3 regions of the Devosia sp. GW821-FHT12F11 genome follow, and region 2 is predicted to be linked to each of the others. Evidence: predicted binding sites of a transcription regulator. Region 2 holds the regulator's gene; each other region holds the start of a gene.
What was found. Region 2 encodes PhoB, which activates phosphate uptake and scavenging genes when phosphate is short. Its sites were predicted from a motif close to TGTCATNNANCTGTCAT; they were not measured.
Positions count from the first base shown of each region.

Region 1: a site for PhoB is predicted at 2,465-2,481, ahead of AC1ROK_RS20970 (HAD-IIA family hydrolase). Genes of this name have one in related genera too.
Region 3: a site for PhoB is predicted at 1,538-1,554, ahead of AC1ROK_RS08305 (alpha-D-ribose 1-methylphosphonate 5-triphosphate diphosphatase). Genes of this name have one in related genera too.

Region 1 covers NZ_JBXAPX010000007.1:258,392-264,875, forward strand. The annotation lists gene AC1ROK_RS20955 (ABC transporter permease) at 1-643, opposite strand, end outside; gene AC1ROK_RS20960 (ABC transporter permease) at 640-1,560, opposite strand; gene AC1ROK_RS20965 (metallophosphoesterase family protein) at 1,553-2,422, opposite strand; gene AC1ROK_RS20970 (HAD-IIA family hydrolase) at 2,673-3,392, shown strand; gene AC1ROK_RS20975 (MurR/RpiR family transcriptional regulator) at 3,389-4,261, shown strand; gene AC1ROK_RS20980 (response regulator) at 4,444-5,088, opposite strand; gene AC1ROK_RS20985 (GAF domain-containing sensor histidine kinase) at 5,072-6,484, opposite strand, start outside.
Region 2 covers NZ_JBXAPX010000002.1:428,241-434,724, forward strand. The annotation lists gene AC1ROK_RS07670 (hypothetical protein) at 1-195, opposite strand, end outside; gene AC1ROK_RS07675 (dienelactone hydrolase family protein) at 188-862, opposite strand; gene AC1ROK_RS07680 (aldo/keto reductase) at 900-1,940, opposite strand; gene AC1ROK_RS07685 (ThuA domain-containing protein) at 1,925-2,566, opposite strand; gene AC1ROK_RS07690 (amidase) at 2,731-4,209, shown strand; gene phoB (phosphate regulon transcriptional regulator PhoB) at 4,342-5,043, opposite strand; gene phoU (phosphate signaling complex protein PhoU) at 5,143-5,838, opposite strand; gene pstB (phosphate ABC transporter ATP-binding protein PstB) at 5,857-6,484, opposite strand, start outside.
Region 3 covers NZ_JBXAPX010000002.1:557,386-563,869, forward strand. The annotation lists gene AC1ROK_RS08295 (transporter substrate-binding domain-containing protein) at 11-811, opposite strand; gene AC1ROK_RS08300 (NIPSNAP family protein) at 1,152-1,478, shown strand; gene AC1ROK_RS08305 (alpha-D-ribose 1-methylphosphonate 5-triphosphate diphosphatase) at 1,624-2,766, shown strand; gene AC1ROK_RS08310 (alpha/beta fold hydrolase) at 2,892-3,695, shown strand; gene AC1ROK_RS08315 (LacI family transcriptional regulator) at 3,916-4,959, opposite strand; gene AC1ROK_RS08320 (extracellular solute-binding protein) at 5,242-6,484, shown strand, end outside.

The sequences.
Region 1 (6,484 bases), on a different contig from region 2:
GCGAGTGCGTGGCGCCGGCGGCGATCGTCGCCTCGACGAACGGCATGCGCGACACCGTCAGCACCTGGGCCCGCACCACTCGGGCATAGGCTTCCCAGCCGGCGATGCCGATCACCGTGATCAACACCGGCAGCGAGTTGCCAAAGATCGCGATCACCAGCAGCGCAATCAGCGTGAACGGCACGGCGATCTGGATATCGACCAGCGCCATGATCAGCGCCCCGAGCGGCCCACGGACATAGCCGGCAAGGACGCCGAGCGCCGTGCCAAGCAGCATCGAGATGAGGCTGCCGACGAGGGCGATGAGCATGGTCAGCTGCAACCCGTAAAGCGTGCGCGACAGCATATCGCGGCCGAGCTGGTCAGTGCCGAGCGGATGCGCCGCCATGGCCCGATCGAAGCCGACCGGCGGACGCAGCCGCGCCAGTAGCGTCTGGGCGTTCGGATCGTACGGCGCCAGCAGCGGCGCGAACAACGCCACGAGGAGGATCAAGACGAACAGCCCGATATAGAGGCGCATCAGCCAGTTGGCCTTGCGCCACAGCATGGCGAGCGTGCCCTGGCCACGCCGGCTGTTACGAGCCTTGTTGCGGGTGTTGGGGGCCGGCGCGAGGCCAGGCAGGGGAGCGGCAAGGTCGGTCATGCTGTCACCTTCACGCGAGGATCGATGGCGGCGTAGAGCAGGTCGACGACCAGCGAGACGACCACCACCAGGGCGGCGATGAGGATCACGCCGAACTGCAGCACCGGGTAATCGCGCTGCATGGTGGCAAACACCACGAGGTCACCGATGCCCTTGGTGGCGAACACCGCTTCGACCAGCACGCAGCGCGCCACCATGCCGGCCACCTGCAGCCCGATAATGGTCACCACCGGGATCGCGGCATTGCGCAGCGCATGCTTGACGATCACCAGCCATTCCGGCAGCCCCTTGGCCCTGGCGGTGCGGAGATAATCCTGGCTCAGCACATCGAGCAGCGCGTTGCGGGTGAAGCGGACGATCTCGGCCAGCATCGGCGCCGCGAGGACAAGCGACGGCATCAGGAAATGCAGCGGCGTCGCGTCGCCCGAGCTCGGCAACCAGTGGAGGTTGAACGAGAAGATCAGGATCATCACGATGGCGAGGACGAAGTTCGGCGTCGCGTAGCCGACAAACGCTACCGCCATGATCGCCGAGCCCAGCGGGTTGCGGCGGTTGAGCGCCGCGGCAATCCCCAGCGGCACGCCGAGGGCGACAGAAAGGAAGAGCGCATAGCTGAACAGCATCACCGTATTGGGCAGCCGCTCGGCATAGATCGCCACCACCGAGCGGCGCTCGAACAGGCTGATCCCGACATCGCCACTGAACAGCCCCGTGACATAGCGCCAGAACTGCAGCCACAACGGCTGGTCGAGGCCGAAATGCTTCACCATCGCCGCCTTGGTCTCGGTGTCGATCCCCGGCGGCAGCATGTAGTCCATGGCGTTGCCGGAGAGGCGTGTGGCGAAAAACACCGCCACCACCACGACGATCAGCGTCGCGAGCGAGCCGAGCGTGCGCCGGGTGAGGAAATCAAGCACGTTCTGCCTCCCGCTCCGCCGGCACGTCGCGCGCCGTGAACGGCGCCAGCGCCGGCATCCACGGCCGCTCGCCGGAGCGGCGGAACGGCATCGAAACGGCGAACGGGTCTCGGCCATGCACCTCGAGCGAGAACTTGCCGTCGGCGATCTCGAGCATGGCAAACGCGGCAGCGCCTTGCGGGAAAGTGGTGAAGCGCTCGCTCACCGACTGCACGGTGATATGCGGCAGGCCGCGCATATTGGTGACGGTGTTCCAGTGCACATGGCCCGAGAGCCAGAGCGCCGCATTGCCGGTCGCCTCGACCGCCTCGCGCACCGTCACGTGGTCCGGATAGGTGGAGAATTGCGGGTTGCGCTCGAAGTAATAGTTGCCCACCTGCAGATGCCCCGAGAGCGGCACGTGGGTGGCGATGATTGCGGGCTTGCTATCGGCGCTGAGCGTCTCGACCAGCCAGTCGAGGTTGGCCGCGGCGTGCGGGAAACCCGTCGGCCACTCGATCTTGACGCCCGGCTGCCACAGGATCAGCCGCGCTTCGCCGAGATCGACCACCGAGCTCTCCATCGACTGGCCGAGGATCTCCTCGTTGTCCGCGATGCTCATGTTGGCGACGTCGTGATTGCCGAGCACGTGATAGCGCGGCCCGTTGAACGTCGCGAAGGTCGCAGCGACTTCCGCCGCCACCTGCCGGTCGCCCTCGCGGCTGGTGTCGGAGATGCGGTCGCCGAGGTCGAGCAACAGGTCGGCGCCCTGCTCGCCGGCATGCCAGATGCAGTCGCGCATTACCTGCAATGCATCCCAACCGGGCTCCTTGGTGTGCGACTGCGGGCCGTGATGGATGTCGGTAATGATCGCGATCTTCATGGCTCGGCCCTCTCGTTGCTGCCCAACCGATAGCCCCGCTGTGTGACAGTCTTATGAAACTTCCTCAGTATTTCCAGAGCTTGACACTGAGACAAGCTCAGTCCAGATTCTGCATGCAAAACAGGAGCACGATGGCGCTTCGCTGAACCGCCCTCCTGCTCCCAAGTCCTTGTTTGTCGCGAGATCGAACCGGAAAAGTCTGCAACTTTTCCTGATCTCGCTCTGGGGAGTTTACGCCTTGCTGCCCAATGTGCATTCCGCACGCGGCTACCTCATCGACCTGGACGGAACCTTGATGAGCGGCCGGCACCTTTTGCCGGGAGCCCGCGAGCTGCTGAGCCGGCTCGAGGGCCGCTTCGCCATCGTCTCCAACGATTCCGAGCACACCCCGCCGCAGCTCACGAGCCGCTTCGCCGACCTCGGCATCGCTATCCCGGCCGACCGCATCATCCTCGCCGGCACTTGCGCCCTCGAAACCATCGCCCGGCGCCAGCCGCGCGCCCGGGTAATGGTGCTCGGCTCGACCCCGCTCCGCGCCTATGCGCGGCGGCTGGGCCTCGACGTCGACCAGCCTGAAGCCGACGTTGTGCTGGTGGCGCGCGACCGGCGCTTCAACTACGGCAAGCTCGCCGCCGCCGCCGAGGCAATGGCGCGCGGCGCCGAGCTGGTCGTCGCCTGCCCCGATACCACCCATCCCGGCCCCGGCGGCCAGCCAGTACCCGAGGCCGGCGCCCTGGCCGCGGCCGTGCTTGCCTGCGCCGGTCCCGTGCCGCATACGGTGATCGGCAAGCCCGAGCCGGCGCTGTTCCGGCTCGGCTGCGAGCGGCTCGGCATCGAGCCGGAAGAGGGTGTGATGATCGGCGACAATCCCCTGACCGACGGCGCCGGCTCCCGGGCCCTCGGCATGACCTTCTGGCAGGCCGTGCCCGGTGGGTTGAACGAGGCTTTGCGCGAGCTCATGCCCGCATGAGCACCGACCGCACCGAACCGGGCCAGCTCTCCGGCATCCTCGACCGCATCGCAGCGCTCCGGCCGAACCTGCCGCCCACGGCCGGCCGCATCGCCGATTTCATCACCGCCAATGCCTCCGACGTCGTCCACATGTCGGTGACCGAAGTGGCGGAGCGTTCCGGCTCCAGCGAAGGCAGCGTCATCAGCCTCTGCCAACAGCTCGGCGCCCGCGGCTTCCAGCAGGTCAAGATCGCCATCGCGCGCGACCTGGTGCAGCCGGTGCAGTTCATCCATGAGGATCTCGAGCCCGATGATGACCTCGCGACCGTGGTCGAAAAGATCTTTCGTTCCGACCTCCAGGCGCTGCACGATACCCAGAAGGCGCTCGACCTCGGTCAGTTGAGCCGCGCCGTCGCTGCCATCCGCAAGGCGAGCCGCGTCGAAGTGTTCGGCATCGGCAGCGCCGCCACCATCGCCGAAGACGCCAACTACCGGCTCTTGCGCATCGGCATCAATTCGCGCGCCACAGTCGACAGCCATGTGCAGGCGATCACCGCGGCGCTCTGCACTCCCGATGTCACGGTGCTCACCATCTCGCATTCGGGCTCGACCATCGAGACGCTGACCGCCACCCGCCTCGCCAAGGAGGCCGGCGCCACCACCATCGCCGTCACCAATTTCGGCAAGTCGCCGATCCTCAGCCACGCCGATATCGTGCTCAACACGCTCGCCCGCGAAACCCAGTTCCGCACCGAAGCGATGACCAGCCGCATCGCCCAGCTCGCCATCATCGACGCCCTGATCGCCGCCCTGGCGCTGGCCGACTACGACCGCGCCGTGGCGACGATCGAACGGACGTTCGACGTGCTGTCGACCAAGCGAGTGTAGCTGGTTTTCAGTGCCTGATCGGGTTCGTCCCCTCCCGCCCTTATGCAGCGCCCATCGGCGAACTTGCTACCCGGCGGCGCCCCAAACTCGGTGGGCACGATCGTAACTTAGCGCGTATGCGCGTAGGCCGGGGTGACACTGTGGGTGAGGCAGGTAGCGCGCCCTATATCCGGCCCGTACCCCTAAATCACCCCACGCCGGATCGCCTCGGCTACCGCCTGCACCCGGTTGGAAGCGTTGAGCTTGGTGGTGATCTCCTGCACCTTGCGCTTCACCGTGATCTCGGTCAGCGCCAGTTCGCTGGCGATATCCTGCGAGCGGCCGCCATCGGCGAGCAGCCGCAGCATGCGCACTTCCTGTGGCGTCAGCCCGCTGTCGCGCTGGATCTGCTGCGCTGCCACCCGGCGGTACTCTTCCATCATGGTGGGGATCAGCTCGGGCGACAGCATGCGCTCGCCGGCATGGATCGAGCGGATCGCCTGCGCCAGCGTCTCGTAGGAGTTGGTCTTTAACAGGTATGCGTCCGCCCCGGCCTCGAGCGCCCCGACCAGGTACTGCCGGTCGTCATAGGTCGAGAGGATGATGCAGCGTGGCGCATCGGGGCGCGCCTTGATCAGCCGCACCAGCTGGATGCCATCCATGGTGCCAAGCCGGATATCGATGGTGACGACTTCGGGCTTGCGCTTGCCGAGTTCGGTGAGGGCATCCGTGGCATTGCCGGCCTCGGCGACGACATGCATGTCGTCCTCGCCTTCCAGCAGACTCCTGACGCCGCGGCGGAAGATCTCATGATCGTCGACGATCATCACCTTAATGCGCGGTTGCACCACTTGGCACTCCAATGACGATGTTGGTTCCGAGGCCGGGGCTGCTGTCGATGGTGACTTCGCCGCCGACGGCGCTGGCCCGCTCCCGGATCCCCACCAGCCCCAGCCCATTCTCCGCCGCGTCGATGGTGAAGCCGCAACCATCGTCGCGAATGGAAACTTCAAGCCACGTCTCGCTGAAACTGAGCACCAGCCCGAACGAGCGCGCCCCGGCATGCCGGACGGCGTTCTGGCAGGCTTCCTGGACGATCCGGTAGACCGCCAGGTCAGCTTCTGGCCCGAGCGTGAACGGGGTGCCGTCGATGCGGATATCGGTGGCGATCGGCACGCTGGCCGGCAGCGAGGCGAGGTAGTTCTCGAGCGCCGGGATCAGGCCGAGCTCGTCGAGCACGGTGGGGCGCAGCGCGTAAATGATCTGCTTCATCTCGCGCAAGGTGGAATCGAGCAGCCGCTGGCACTGCGTCAAGCGCTGGTCGAGGTCGGGGCTGTCGCCCACCCGGCGGCGCAGCGCCTGCAGCTCGTAGGTCGAGGCGAGGATCGACTGCGCCACGCTGTCATGCAGGTCATAGGCGATGCGCCGGCGCTCCTCTTCCTGCACCCCGACCAGCCGGCGCAGCAGCGCCTGCAGTTCGCGCGCCTTGCGCTCGATCTCGTCGCGCGCGTCGCGGAGCTGCGCGGTGCGGTCGGCGACCTTCTGCTCGAGCACTTCGCTCAGCTCTTTCACCCGGGCGAACAGCCTTGCATTGCCGATCGCCACCACAGCCTGGTCGGCAAAGGTGCGGACGATCCGCCCGTGCTCCGTGTTGTAGAAATCGGGCTCCGGCCAATCGATGCAGAGCCACCCGAGGCACTCGTCGCCCAAGACCAGCGGGGCGCTGCACCACGAACGCACCTGCTCGGTGCCCGGCTGCCACACCCAATCGGCCTCGCGCGTCACGTCGCCGATGATCAGCGTGCGATGGTCGCGCATTACCGGTTCGCTGAGCGGCGCGTCCTCCTGCCGGAACGCCACCCGGCGCACCAGCTCGTCATCCGGATAGCCCCTGGCGGCGACCACCCGCATCATCCCGTCATCGCCGCGCAACGTCACCCGGCAGCCGCGATGCGGCACCACCCGGCGCAACTCCTGCAGCACCGCTTCCAGCACGTGGGAGGAATCGAGGCTCGAGGAAATGATCCGCGACACATCGGCAAGCGTATCGGCCAGTTCACGTTCCTGCCGCTCGGCCGCGAACAGCCGGTTCTGCTCGATCGCCGGGGCGATCTGGTCGGCGATGGTCTGCAACAGGATCACGTCGTCGCGGCGGAACGCATCGCGGCGGTCGCTCTGGATATCAAGTACGCCGACCACCCGTGCCCCCAGCCGCAGCGGCAGCGCCAGTTCCGATGCGGTGTT
Region 2 (6,484 bases):
CGGGTGGGCGCCAGCGAGCGCGGCGCGAAACTCCAGCACATCGGCCGCCGGCTCGGCCCTCGCCCTGAACAACCGGTCGGCGTAGGCATCGACCAGATAGGCCGCCAGCATCGCTTTCCTGCGCGACAGCATGGCCGTTCGTGCGTCGGCCACCGCCTCCTCAAGATAGCCGAGGTGGCGGGCGAGGTCAGCCAAGGTGCTTATGGAAGAACTCCAGCGAGCGCACCGAGGCCTTGGTGCAGGAGGCTTCGTCGAACTTGTCCGGACGGTCGCTGTTACAGAAGCCGTGATCGCCGCTGTAAACGTAGATATCCGCCTCCGGGTGGCGGGCCTTCAACTGCTCGACCTGCTCGAGCGGAATGCCCTGGTCCTTGTCGCCAAAATGCATCTCGATCGGCACCTTGGGCGTCAGCTCGATGTAGTTCGGCACGCCACCGCCATAGTAGGCCGATGCGGCGCTGAGGCCGGACAGCCTGCTGGCAGCGATCCAGCTCACGCGGCCGCCGAAGCAATAGCCGGTGATGCCGACCTTGCCAGCTTCGGAAGCGGCCTTGATGCCGGCCTCGACGTCGGTCATGGCGGTCTCCATCGAGAACTTCTTCATCAGCTCGCCGACCAGAGGAAAGTGGTCGGCGCCATAGTTCTCGCTCTCGAAGCCGTATTCGGCGCGGTCGAACATCGCCGGAGCGATGGTCAGGTAGCCGTGACGGGCCCAGCGGTCGGCGACACTGCGGACCCAGTTGCTGAGACCCCAGACCTCCTGGATCAGCACGACGCCGCCGCGCGGCTTGCCTTCCGGCGCGGCGCGGTAGGCGTTGAGGACGAAGCCATCGGAAGCAGTGAGTTTGATGCGTTCGCCCATGGGGGCCTCCGGGGTGGTTGGAAGTTTCGAGCGTATCCTACGCCAGTATCGGGGTAACGGGGCCCGGCGCATTCGGATGCAGCAGGCCCGCCGACCGTAGCTCGGCCCAGAGTGCGTCGGGGATGGCTTTGCGATAGCCGGCAAGGTTGTCGTTGAACTCGGCGACGTTGGAGAAGCCAGGGATGATGGCGGTGATCGCCTCGTGGCCGAGCGGGAAGTTGAGTGCGGCGCGGATCAGCGTGGTGCCGTGCTTGCGGCACAGTTCCTCGATGCGGCGGGTCTTCTCGATCATCTCGGGACTCGCCTGCGCGTAGTCGTAAATCGCGTTTGGAACCGGACCCGTGGCGAGGATGCCGCTGTTGAGCGGAGCGCCGTCGACGATCGCTACGCCTTCGCGCCTGACCCGCGGCAGTAGCGTGTCGATCACCTGCTGGTCGAGCAGGGTGTAGCGGTTGGCGAGCAGGAAAATGTCGAAGCGAGCATGGTTCATCAGCTCATCGATGATCTGCCACTCGTTGACCCCTGCCCCGATCGCCTTCACCGCACCCGAGGCGCGCAACTCTTCGAGCGCACGGATGCCGCCGCCTTCGAGTGCCTGCTTCATGGTCTCGGCATGGCGCTCGCGCTGGCTGAAGGCCCCGATATCGTGGAGAAACAGGATGTCGATGCTTTCGAGCCCCAGCCGCTGCAGCGAGTTATCGTAGCTGCGCATCACCCCGTCGTAAGTGAAATCGAACTTCGGCCGGAACGGCAGGGCGCGCGGATCGCCGTGGCGTTCCATCGCAAAGGCGCGGTCGGGGACCAGAAGACGCCCCACCTTGGTCGACAGAACGTAGCTCTGCCTTGGTTTGTCGCGCAGGAAATCGCCGATCCGACGCTCCGACAGGCCGGCGCCGTAGAACGGGGCAGTGTCAAAGTAGCGGATGCCGGCATCCCAGGCGGCCTCAAGCACTTCGCGGGCCCCGGCATCGGTCGGCGCCCGCTTCAAGTCGCCGAGCGGCGCGCCGCCGAAGCCGATGCGGCTGATGTCGAGACCGGTCGCGCCGACCGGACGGGAGGGGATCAGCGGGCTGCCCATAGCAGCCCCCGGTGCAGGATGGTCTTGATCTCGGGCTTGTCCAGCTCGGCCGGCTTGTGGCCGAGCGCGGTGTAGAAGACGCGACCGTGGCCATAGGCGGATTTATAGACCACCGGCATCTCGGCGCCCTTCTTCCAGAAGGCGTGCTCGCCCGAAAAGGTCGTGGTGGCGAGAACCTCAACGGTGGGGTCGACATGCATGTAGTACTGCTCCGAGGTGTGCTCGAAGCTCGTTATGCCGGCCATGATCGGGTCGTCCGTCACCTTGGGGTCGACCCGGTAGCTGATGATATCGCCCGGGTGGGTGGCGAAGGTGCAGCCGCCGAGAAAGCGCATCCGCGCATTGCCGGGAAAGCTGGTGGCCAGCGCGTGGTGGAAGCCCGCGAGCCCGGTGCCGGCCTCGATGGCGGCGCAGAAGCGGATCGAGTTCTCGCGGTCGAGTTCGCCGCCGGTGATCTGCGGCACGATCAGGTCGTAGGAGCCGACATTTTCGCCACCCAGCGCCGTGTAGTCGCCGGTGACGTCGACCTCGAAACCCTCGCCCTCGAGGATTTCGCGCACGATATGCGCGCCTTTTTCGGGCTCGTGCAGCTCGAGCCCACCCCATACGACCAACGCTGTCTTCATCTTCCTCATCCCTCGCCGCAACCGGCCGTGGACCTGAACAAAAGCAGCGGGTTAAGGCAAGCAGGAATTGGTATGGTAGATCAGCGTTCCCCGTCGAACGGTGCATTGTGCGGGGCCCGCTTTCCCGTCGAGTATCCTGCCCGGAAACAAGAGGGGGACGCGACGTGTCGAGTGACTATTCCTATGTGAGCGCTGCCGAAATGGCGCGACGCATCCGCCAGCGCGAAGTGTCGCCGGTCGAGGTGATGGAGGCAACGATCGCGCGGATCGAAGCGCGCAACCCCAGCCTCAATGCGCTGATCTATCTCGGTTTCGACGATGCGCGTCGCGAGGCGAAGGCGGCCGAGGCAGCGGTGATGAGCGGAGCGGTCCTGCCGCCGCTACATGGCGTGCCGTCAGCGATCAAGGACCTGTTCGATTTCAAGCCGGGCTGGCCGACAACCTTCGGCGGGGTGCGGGCACTCAGGGACAACATCGCGCAGTTCTACTGCCCGTTCGCCGAGCGGATCGAAAAAGGCGGCGCCATCCTCGTGGGCAAGACCAACGCGCCGGTGATGGGGTTGCGCGGAGTGACCGACAACTACCTGTTCGGGCCGACCAGCAACCCGTTCGACACGACACGCAACCCGGGCGGTTCCTCCGGTGGCAGCGCAGCGATCGTCGCCGATGGCCTGGTGTCGATTGCCGAGGGCACCGATGCCGGCGGCTCGATCCGCATCCCCGCGGCGTGGTGCGGGGTCTATGGCTACAAGCCGGCCTTCGGGCGCGTGCCGGTGGTGATGCGGCCCAATGCGTTTGCCGGCGACCTGCCCTATGTGTTCGAGGGACCGATCACCCGCACGGTCGAAGATGCGGCGCTGGCGATGAGCGTGCTCGGCGGCTACGATCCGCGCGACCCGCTGAGCCTAGACGAAACGGTTGACTACCTCGGCGCCCTGAAGAAGTCGATCAAGGGGTTCCGGATCGGCTACAGCCCTAATCTCGACGTGTTCCCGGTCGATCCGCGGGTGGCGGAGACGGTGAAGCGGGCCGTCGCCGCGTTCGGCGAAGCCGGCGCAGAGGTCGAGGAAATCAAGCTCGGCATCCGCTATTCGCAGCGCGAGCTGAGCGACCTCTGGCTACGGCTGATGATGCCGCTCAACCTGGGAACGCTGGAGGCGGTGAAAGCCGGTGGGCTCGACCTGCTCGGGCAGCATCGCGGGGATTTCCCACCGGAGTACCTGCACTGGATCGAAAGCTACGGGCAGACGATGACGGCGGCGGACCTCCGCCGCGACCAGGCGATGCGGTCGGAGATTTACGACGCGTTCCAGGCTGCCTTCGCCACCTATGACCTGGTGATCACCCCGACGGTCGCCGCGCTACCAGTCAAGAACGAGGTCGGCGGCAACACGCACGGGCCGCGCGAGGTCAACGGCGAGGCCGTCGACCAGGGGATCGGCTGGTGCCTCACCTACCCGCTCAACTTCACCGGGCATCCGGCCGCGTCGATCCCGGCCGGGCTGGTGGATGGGCTGCCCGTCGGCATGCAGATCATCGGGCGACGCTACGCCGATGCCGATGTACTGGCGGCCAGCGCGACGTTCGAACAGCTGCGGCCGTGGGCGGACAGTTATCGGATCTGTGCGGAGCGGGTGATTTAGGGGACTCGGTTCCACCCACCGGCGTCATTCCCGCGCAGGCGGGAACCCAGTGCGGACTATCGGCCCTCGCTGGCGTTGAGACATCCCACTGGGTCCCCGCCTTCGCGGGGATGACGCCGGTGGGTTTGGCGCTCAACTCACCGCCGCAAAGCGCTCGTCAAAGGCGTAGCCGGCGCCGCGGACGGTGCGGATCGGGTCGGCGTCGCGGTGGCGGTTGATGGCCTTGCGCAGGCGCCCGACATGCACATCGACGGTGCGCTCGTCGACATAGACATCGTTGCCCCAGACGCCGTCGAGCAGCTGCTCGCGGGAGTAGACGCGGCCGGGGTGGCGCATCAGGTATTCGAGCAGGCGGTACTCGGTGGGGCCGAGGTGCACTTCGCGGCCGCCGCGACGGACGCGGTGGCTGGTGCGATCGAGCTCGAGGTCACCGGCTTTCAGCACCGCAGTGACGAGCTGCGGGCTCGAACGGCGGAGCAGCGCGTTGATGCGGGCGAGGAGCTCGGGGATCGAGAACGGCTTCACCACATAATCGTCGGCGCCGGTGGCGAGGCCGCGGACGCGCTCCTCTTCTTCGCCGCGCGCGGTGATCATGATGATCGGGGTGCGCGCGGTTTCCTCGCGAGAGCGCCAGCGCCGGCAGAGTTCGATGCCAGAAAGGCCAGGCAGCATCCAGTCGAGCAGGATCAGATCCGGGACGCCGTCGCGGATGCGCTCCACCGCCTCGTCGCCCGAGGCGGCGGTGGCGACCCGGAAGCCTTCGGCTTCCAGGTTGTAGCGCAGCAGGACGGCCAGATCGGCTTCGTCCTCGACGATCAGGATGGTAGCGGACATCGGATCACCCCTAGAGTGCTTTCAGGACAGCTACGGACCTGAGAGCTCTGGAAATCAAAGGCTTAGACCTTCGCCGTCGCAATGAGACGGCGAAGGGATTCAGCGCGGCTGGCGCTGCTGTTCGTCGGCGCCGAGGTGGCGGCCGGTTTCGAGATAGTAGGCGGCTTCGGCGATGTTGGTGGCGTGGTCGCCGACGCGCTCGAGGCTCTTGGTGCAGAACAACAGGTGCGTGCACTGCGTGATGTTGCGCGGATCTTCCATCATATAGGTGAGCAGTTCGCGGAACAGCGAGTTGTACATCGCATCGACCTCGTCATCGCGGCTGCAGACCTCGACCGCCGCGGCGGAGTCGCGATTGAGGTAGGCATCGATGGCGCTCTTCAGCTGCCGCGCCACCAGTTCCTTCATGTGCTTGACGCCATTGTAGAACTTGGGCGCGAGACCGAGCGACTCGATCTGCATGGCGCGCTTGGCCAGCTGCTTGGCCATATCGCCCGTGCGCTCGAGATCGTTGGCGACCTGGATCGAGGTCACCACCATGCGCAGGTCCGCGGCCATCGGCTGGCGACGCGCGATGATCGACACCGCAGCGTCGTTGATGCGCTGCTGCATGTCGTCGATCTTCTTGTCGAACAGGCGCACGTCCTGGGCCTGCTTGTGATCGAGCTTGAGCAAGGCGACGGCCGACTCGGTGATGGCCTGTTCGACCATGCCACCCATCTCGGAAATGGCCTTGTTGAGGTTGGTGAGTTCGTCCTCGTAAGAGGAAACGATGTGCTCGTTGAGCGATGCCATTCTCGAATTCCTCTCGGATCAGCCGATACGGCCGGTGATGTAGTCCTGCGTCTGCTTGTTCTTGGGATTGGTGAAGATGTCCTCGGTCTTGCCTTCCTCGATGAGCTTACCGAGGTGGAAGAACGCGGTCTTCTGGCTGACGCGGGCGGCCTGCTGCATGGAGTGGGTGACGATGACGATGGTGAAGTTCTCACGTAGCTCGTCGATCAGTTCCTCGATGACGGCGGTGGCGATCGGATCGAGGGCCGAGCACGGTTCGTCCATCAGCAGCACTTCTGGCTTGGTGGCGATGGCGCGGGCGATGCAGAGGCGCTGCTGCTGACCACCGGAAAGGCCGGTGCCCGGCTCCTGCAGGCGGTCCTTCACTTCGTTCCACAGGCCGGCGCGGCGCAGCGAGGAGTGCACGATCTCGTCGAGATCGGCCTTGTTGCGGGCGATGCCGTGGATCTTGGGGCCGTAAGCGACGTTCTCGTAGATCGACTTGGGGAACGGATTGGGCTTCTGGAACACCATGCCAACGCGGGCGCGCAGTTCCACCACGTCGATCGACGGATCGTAGATATCGTCCTCGTCGAGGTTGATCTTGCCGGTGACGCGGCAGCCGTCGATGGTGTCGTTCATGCGGTTGAGCGAGCGCAGGAAGGTC
Region 3 (6,484 bases), 130 kb from region 2:
AAACCGGCGATCAGAAGACCGGCAGATCCGGCAACGGCTGGTTGCGATACTTCATCGACAGGTCGGCCAGCACGCCGTCGGACTTGAGCGTGAACAGCCAGGTGTTGAGCCACTGGCGCAGGTTGTCGTTGCCCTTGGCGACGCCGATGCCGAAGTAGAAGGTCTTGAGCTTGTATTTCTGCTCGAAGTCGTCGCCGTTCTGCGCCTTCTTGAGGTAGATCTCGCCGTAATCGCCGCCGCCCATGGCGTCGATCTGGCCTGAGACCATGGCCTGCAGCAGCGACGCATAGTCGTCGAAGCGCAGGATCTCGATACCGGGATTGGCCTCGGCCGCGGCGGTCAGGATCCCGTCCTCGGCGGTGCCACGGGTGAGGCCGACCTTCTTGCCGACCAGATCGGCATGGCTCGAAATCGCCGTGCTCTTGGGCGCGATCACCACTGCCGACTGGCCGGCATAGGGGATCGAGTAGTCGATCTGGATGGCGCGAGCCGGGGTGATCGAGAAGATCGAGACCACGGCATCGACCTGCTTGGTGAGCAGCGCCGGGATACGGCCCGGCGAGGTGACGGTGACGAACTCGACCGGCACGCCCAGCGCCTCGCCCATCCTGTTGGCGACCTCGATGTCGAAGCCGGTCGGCTTCAGCTCGGCATCGAGAAAGCCGTAGGGCGGCGTGGTGGTGTCGACGGCAATGATCAGTTTGCCGCGCGAAATGATCTCATCGACGGTCTGCGCCGAAGCGGCGGCCGGCAGTATGGCCCAGAGCCCCAGTACGAGCCCGGCCACAACCTGTTTCAATCGATTTGGCATGTGTTCCCTCCCAGATGCCCAAAATGCGCCAAGTCATCCCCGTCGTCCGGTGGCGCAGGGCCGCCGACGGCGTAGTTTTGGCGCGAGATCGAACCGGAAAAGTCTGCAACTCTTCCCGATCTCGCTCGAGTCACGTGTCCCGACGATCGATATCGAGCCCTCTGCTCCGCCCCTCAGCGAAGCATCCTCCGACGGACTTGGTCCGTTTCTTATAATGGTATGCTATTATAATCTTTATGGGGCGTCTATGCTGCTAATGGCGGTGGGGGAGAGTTTGTCAATCCCGCCGGTAGTGGGCTAACTGCGGCGGGCGCGAGAAACGGGCGCCGAAGGAGCTAGCATGATCTACGAGTTGCGCATCTATACCTGCCTGCCGGGCCGGATGGCCGACCTGCAACGCCGGTTCGAGGACCACACGCTCGGTATCTGGAAGCGGCACGGCATCGAGCAGGCCGGGTTCTGGACCACGACGATCGGCAACTCGATCAACGACCTCACCTATATGATCCGCTGGAACTCCATGGCGGAACGCGAGACTAAATGGGCGGCGTTCATGGCTGACCCGGAATGGCAGGCGGCGCGCAAGGCGTCGGAGGTGAATGGGCCGTTGCTCGCCAATGTGTCGAGCCAGTTCCTGACGCCGACGAGTTTCTCGAGCGTGAAGTGAGGGGTGCGGGGTTCGCCGGGCGCGGCTGATCGAACCGCCGGGCCTCTTTGACGTCAATTCGTCATGGACATGTCATATCAGGCAGCGCTTCTCGCCCTCCCCGCGCGGTGAGTCTGTGCCGCGCTGCCTGCCAGACCCGGAAGATATGCTCGTGAACACCACCTTCAGGAATGCCCGCCTCGTCTTGCCCGATACCGTGATCGAGGGAGAGCTCGGCATCGCCGATGGCCAGATCGCGGCCGTGGGCGAGGCGAGCGGTGGCCTTGATATCGACTTCGAGGGCGACCTGCTGCTGCCGGGGCTGATCGACCTGCATACCGACAATATGGAGCACCACTTCCAGCCGCGGCCGGGCGTGCGCTGGCCATCGACGCTGTCGGCGGTGCTGGCGCATGACTGGCAGATGCTGGGCGGCGGCGTCACCACGGTGCTCGATGCGCTGTCGCTCGGTGACTATGACAGCGGCGGGGCGCGCACGGCGATGCTCGACGCAGCGATCACCGGGCTGACCGAGGCGCGCGACGCCGGGCTGGTGAAGGCCAACCACTACCTGCATTTCCGCTGCGAGCTGTCGGATCCGGCGCTGCTGGGAATCGTCGAGCGCCATATCGACAATCCGGCGCTGCGCCTGCTCAGCGTGATGGATCACACGCCGGGACAGCGGCAGTGGCACAACACCCAGCTCTATCGCGAATTCCGGCGCAAGAAGAACTCGCAGGTATGGACCGACGAGGAGTTCGACGAATACCTCGCCGGACGCCGGGCCGACCAGACCACCTATGTGGTGCCCGGCCGCGCCGCGATCGGCGCGCTGGGTCGGGCGCGCAATCTCCGCATCGCCAGCCATGACGACACCAGCATCGCCGATGTCGAGGAATCCTATGCCGACGGCATCGCGATCAGCGAGTTTCCGACCACGCTGGTGGCGGCGCAGCGGGCGCGCGAACTCAGGATGCAGATCGTCATGGGGGCGCCCAATGTGGTGCTCGGCCGCTCGCATTCGGGCAATGCTAGCGCCGCCAGCCTTGCCGATGCCGGGCTGCTCGACCTCCTCACCTCGGACTATGTGCCGGCGAGCCTGTTGCATGCGCCGTTCATCCTCGCCGGGCGCGGCATGCCGCTCCACGAGGCGATCGCCAAGGTTACGGCCAACGCTGCCGATGCCATCGGCATGGCCGATCGCGGTCGGCTGGCGCCGGGCCTCAGGGCCGATCTGCTGCGGGTGCGGCTGGTGGGCGATCAGCCGGTGATCCGCGGCATCTGGGTCGGCGGAAGACAGTTGGCCTGACGAGCGCCTTCAGGAAAAGTTGCAGACTTTTCCGGTTCGAAGAGCGCGACCACACTGGAATGTCGAATAGCCCCTAGCCCGCTCGACCAGTTGCGTTGCCAACCGGAAACGAGCAAGCAGGGACCATGACGTTCAGCGATGACGAACTGAAGCATTTCGAGGATGTGGGCGCGGAGCTGCCGCCGGGTGGCATCTCGGCTTACGTCGACAATGACGGAGCGCAGATATGGCATGCCAGTTTTGGCTCCGGCTCGGCGGTGATCCTGCTGCATGGTGGGATGGGGCATGCCGGCAACTGGCAGCACCAGGTGCAGCCACTGGTCGATGCTGGCCACCAGGTAGTGGTGGTCGATAGCCGCGGCCATGGCCACAGTTCGCGCGACGAGCGCCCCTACAGCTACGAGCTGATGGCGACCGACGTCTTCGCGGTGATGGACGCGCTGGGGCTCAAGCGCGCTGCGATCGTCGGCTGGAGCGATGGCGCGGTGATCGGCCTGATCATGGCCGACAGGGCGCCGGAGCGGGTGCGCGGGCTGTTCTACTTCGCCTGTAACGTCGACCCCAGCGGCACCTACCCGTTCACGCCAACGCCGGTGATCGACCGCTGCTTCGGGCGGCACGTGAAGGACTATGCGCGGCTCTCGGCGACACCCGATGCATTCAGTCAATTCGCCGATGCGGTGGGACTGATGCAGCGGACGCAGCCGAACTACACGGCCGAGGACCTCGAGGCGATCCGCGTGCCGGTGACGGTCGCTCAAAGCGAGCACGACGAATTCATCCGGCCCGAGCACGCGGCGTATCTGGCGCGGACCATCCCGGGAGCGGAACTGGTGCAGTTGCCTGGCGTGAGCCATTTCGCACCGCTGCAGCGGCCGGAGGTGTTCAACCGGGAAGTGCTGAGGTTTCTCGGCCGCGTTGGCGCCTAGCACCGACACCAGCGGCTGGGTCCCTTCTCCCCTAGGGGAACCGGACGAGGGCGTAGCCCTCGCCGAGAGGTGGCCGAAGGCCGGTTGAGGGGTGAAGCGGTGCAACGAGTGCTCGTTGAGAAGCTGAACCCCTCACCCAAGTTCCGCTACGGACCTAAAGGTCCTAGCTGCACTACCCTCTCCCCTCAGGGGCGAGGAGTCGCCGACTGCACCGTCAGTTCTAGCTCCGCCAGTGCGCGACCGGTTCGCTCAGCGTCTGCAGCGACTCCGCCGGCTCGCCGTCGATGCGCCGTAACAGCAGGCGGGTGAGTTCCAGCCCAGCGGCATAGACGTCTTCCTCGATGGTATCGACGTTGGGGAAGACGGTCGAAAGGATGTCCGAGGTCTGCTTGCAGATGAAGCGGATGTCGCGGCCGAGCAGCACGCCGCCATCCTCGAGGCCGCACAGCATCGAGATGGCGCGGGTTTCGCTGTCGCAGATAATGCCGTCAGGCCGGTCCGGTTTGTCGGCGAGATCGCGGCCGAACTGGCGCATTTCGGCGGAGGCGGGGCGGATGCCGTCCTGCACCACGACGCGACCGGTAATACCGCGGCGGGCCACGGTGCGTTCGAAGGTGCGGACGATGTTGTGGTAGTTGTTGGTGGTGCCGTCGCCGACCGACAGCAGGATGTCGTGCGCGCCGGTATCGGCCAGCCGCTCCACCGCCAGTTCGGCAAACGCCTCGGAATGGAAATCGTGGAAGGCGTGCGGGGTGAAGAACTCGGTGCGGCCGTGGCTGACGAACGGGAAATCATGGTCCATCATCAGTTGCACGCGACGGTCGCGGGCGCCGGTATGAGTGATGATGACGCCGTCGGCGGTGCGGTTCTCGAGAATGTAGCGGACAGTCTCGACCGAACGGTTGCGGTCGAACTCGGGCATCACGGTCAGGTGGTAGCGGGTGCCGCCGATGGCGTCGCCGATGCCGCGGATCATGTGACGTGAGAAGTCGATGGCTTCGTCGGAGCCGTCGAGCACCAGGGCGATGACGTTGGTCTTGCCAGTCCTGAGGCGCACCCCGGCGCGATCCGGCACGTAGCCGACCTGCGCTGCCGCCTCGGCCACCTTCTGGCGGGTCTCCTCCTTCAGCGAAGCGCCGCCGCGCAGCGACAGCGACACCGTCGACAGGCTCAGCCCGGTCAGTTCCGAGATGGTCTTCAGCGTTGCCCGCTTGCCCGAAGGCTTGCGGATGCCCCTGCTGGCTTCTGGCCTGAACTTCGTCATCGTCGCTTCTTGAACCCCGCCTCCTCATACACCTGCCACTGAGTGGCGGGAACTGCAGAAAATTGCATCGATGCAAACGGTGCAGATGGCGGATCAGCAATCCAATCCACGTCTATCATATTGAATTTCAACATCAAATTCTTCATGACGCACGTCACTCGAAGAATTCTGCACCAATCATTGCAACGTTGCAATAAATGCGCTTAGCTCTGCGCGCACTCAGGAGGTGCCGCGCAGCCCACGCATGAGGGTTGCGACGCCAAACCCTTGGAGGAGGAATTCATGCTTAAACGGACTCTCTTGGCGTCTGCGGCGGCGCTGGCGCTGCTGGCAGCCACTGCCCCCGCACAGGCGGTGAGCATCATGTACGCCGAGTGGCTGGCCTCTCTGGTCGAGCCCGGTATCGCCAACTACGAAGCCGCCACCGGCGAGAAGGTCGAGGCGATCAAGCTGCCGGGTGCCGCTTACGACCAGCGCACCTCGCTCGACCTCGCTGCGGGTACCGCAGCCGATGTGATCCAGCTCGACTCGTTCATGGTCTCCGAGTTCGCCTCGTCCGGCTACCTCGAGCCTCTGACTGAATCGGCCAAGGGCTGGGACCAGTACCAGTATTACATGCCCGGCCTCTTGGACGTCGCATCCTACGATGGCGCGGTCTATGCACTGCCGACCGACACCGACGTGCGCATGCTGTGGTACGACAAATCCAACTTCGAGAAGGCCGGCATCGCGCTGCCATGGGAGCCCAAGAGCTGGGCCGATGTGCTCGACGCTGCACAGAAGCTCAAGGACGCGGGTGTGAAGTATCCGTTCCAGCTGCCGGCCGGCATCAAGCAGGGCGAAGGCGCCACCATGCAGGGCTTCTATATGGCGCTGCTCGGCGCCGACGTGCCTGAAGGCGATCGCAACCGCCTGCTCAACCGCGAAACCGGCCAGTGGATCGGCGACAGCCCGGCGATCCGCAAGACGCTCGAGCTCTATCGCAAGGTCTATCACGACATCGGCCAGCCGGCCGACCTCAACTACGCCGCCGACACTGGCGCCGCGGTGCGCGAGGCGCTGGCCAACGACCAGCTCGGCATTCTCGCCTCCGGCTCGTGGGAAGATGCCTGCCTGTGGGACTGCAACGGGGTGAACTTGCCCAGCCGCGAAGAGCGCGACGCCATGGTCGGCTGGACGCCATGGCCGGGCTCGGGCGATCCGGGCACCAAAGCGACCACCAACATCTCGGGTGGCTGGACCATCGCGGTGAACTCCAAGGCCGCCGACAAGGCCAAGGCGTTCCAGCTGCTCACCACCATCTTCGACGTCGGGAACTTCAAGGACTGGACCATCAAGAACCATCGGATGGGCGTCCGCACCGACATCTCCGAGTCACCCGAATACATGGCCGATGCGTACCTCGCCAAGGCGACCGCGCTGGCAGCCGACACCACCGGTCGCGACACCATCCCCGGCTACCAGACCGTTTCGGCCCTGGTGCAGCAGATGACCACTGAAATCCTCGACGGCGCCAGCGTCGAAG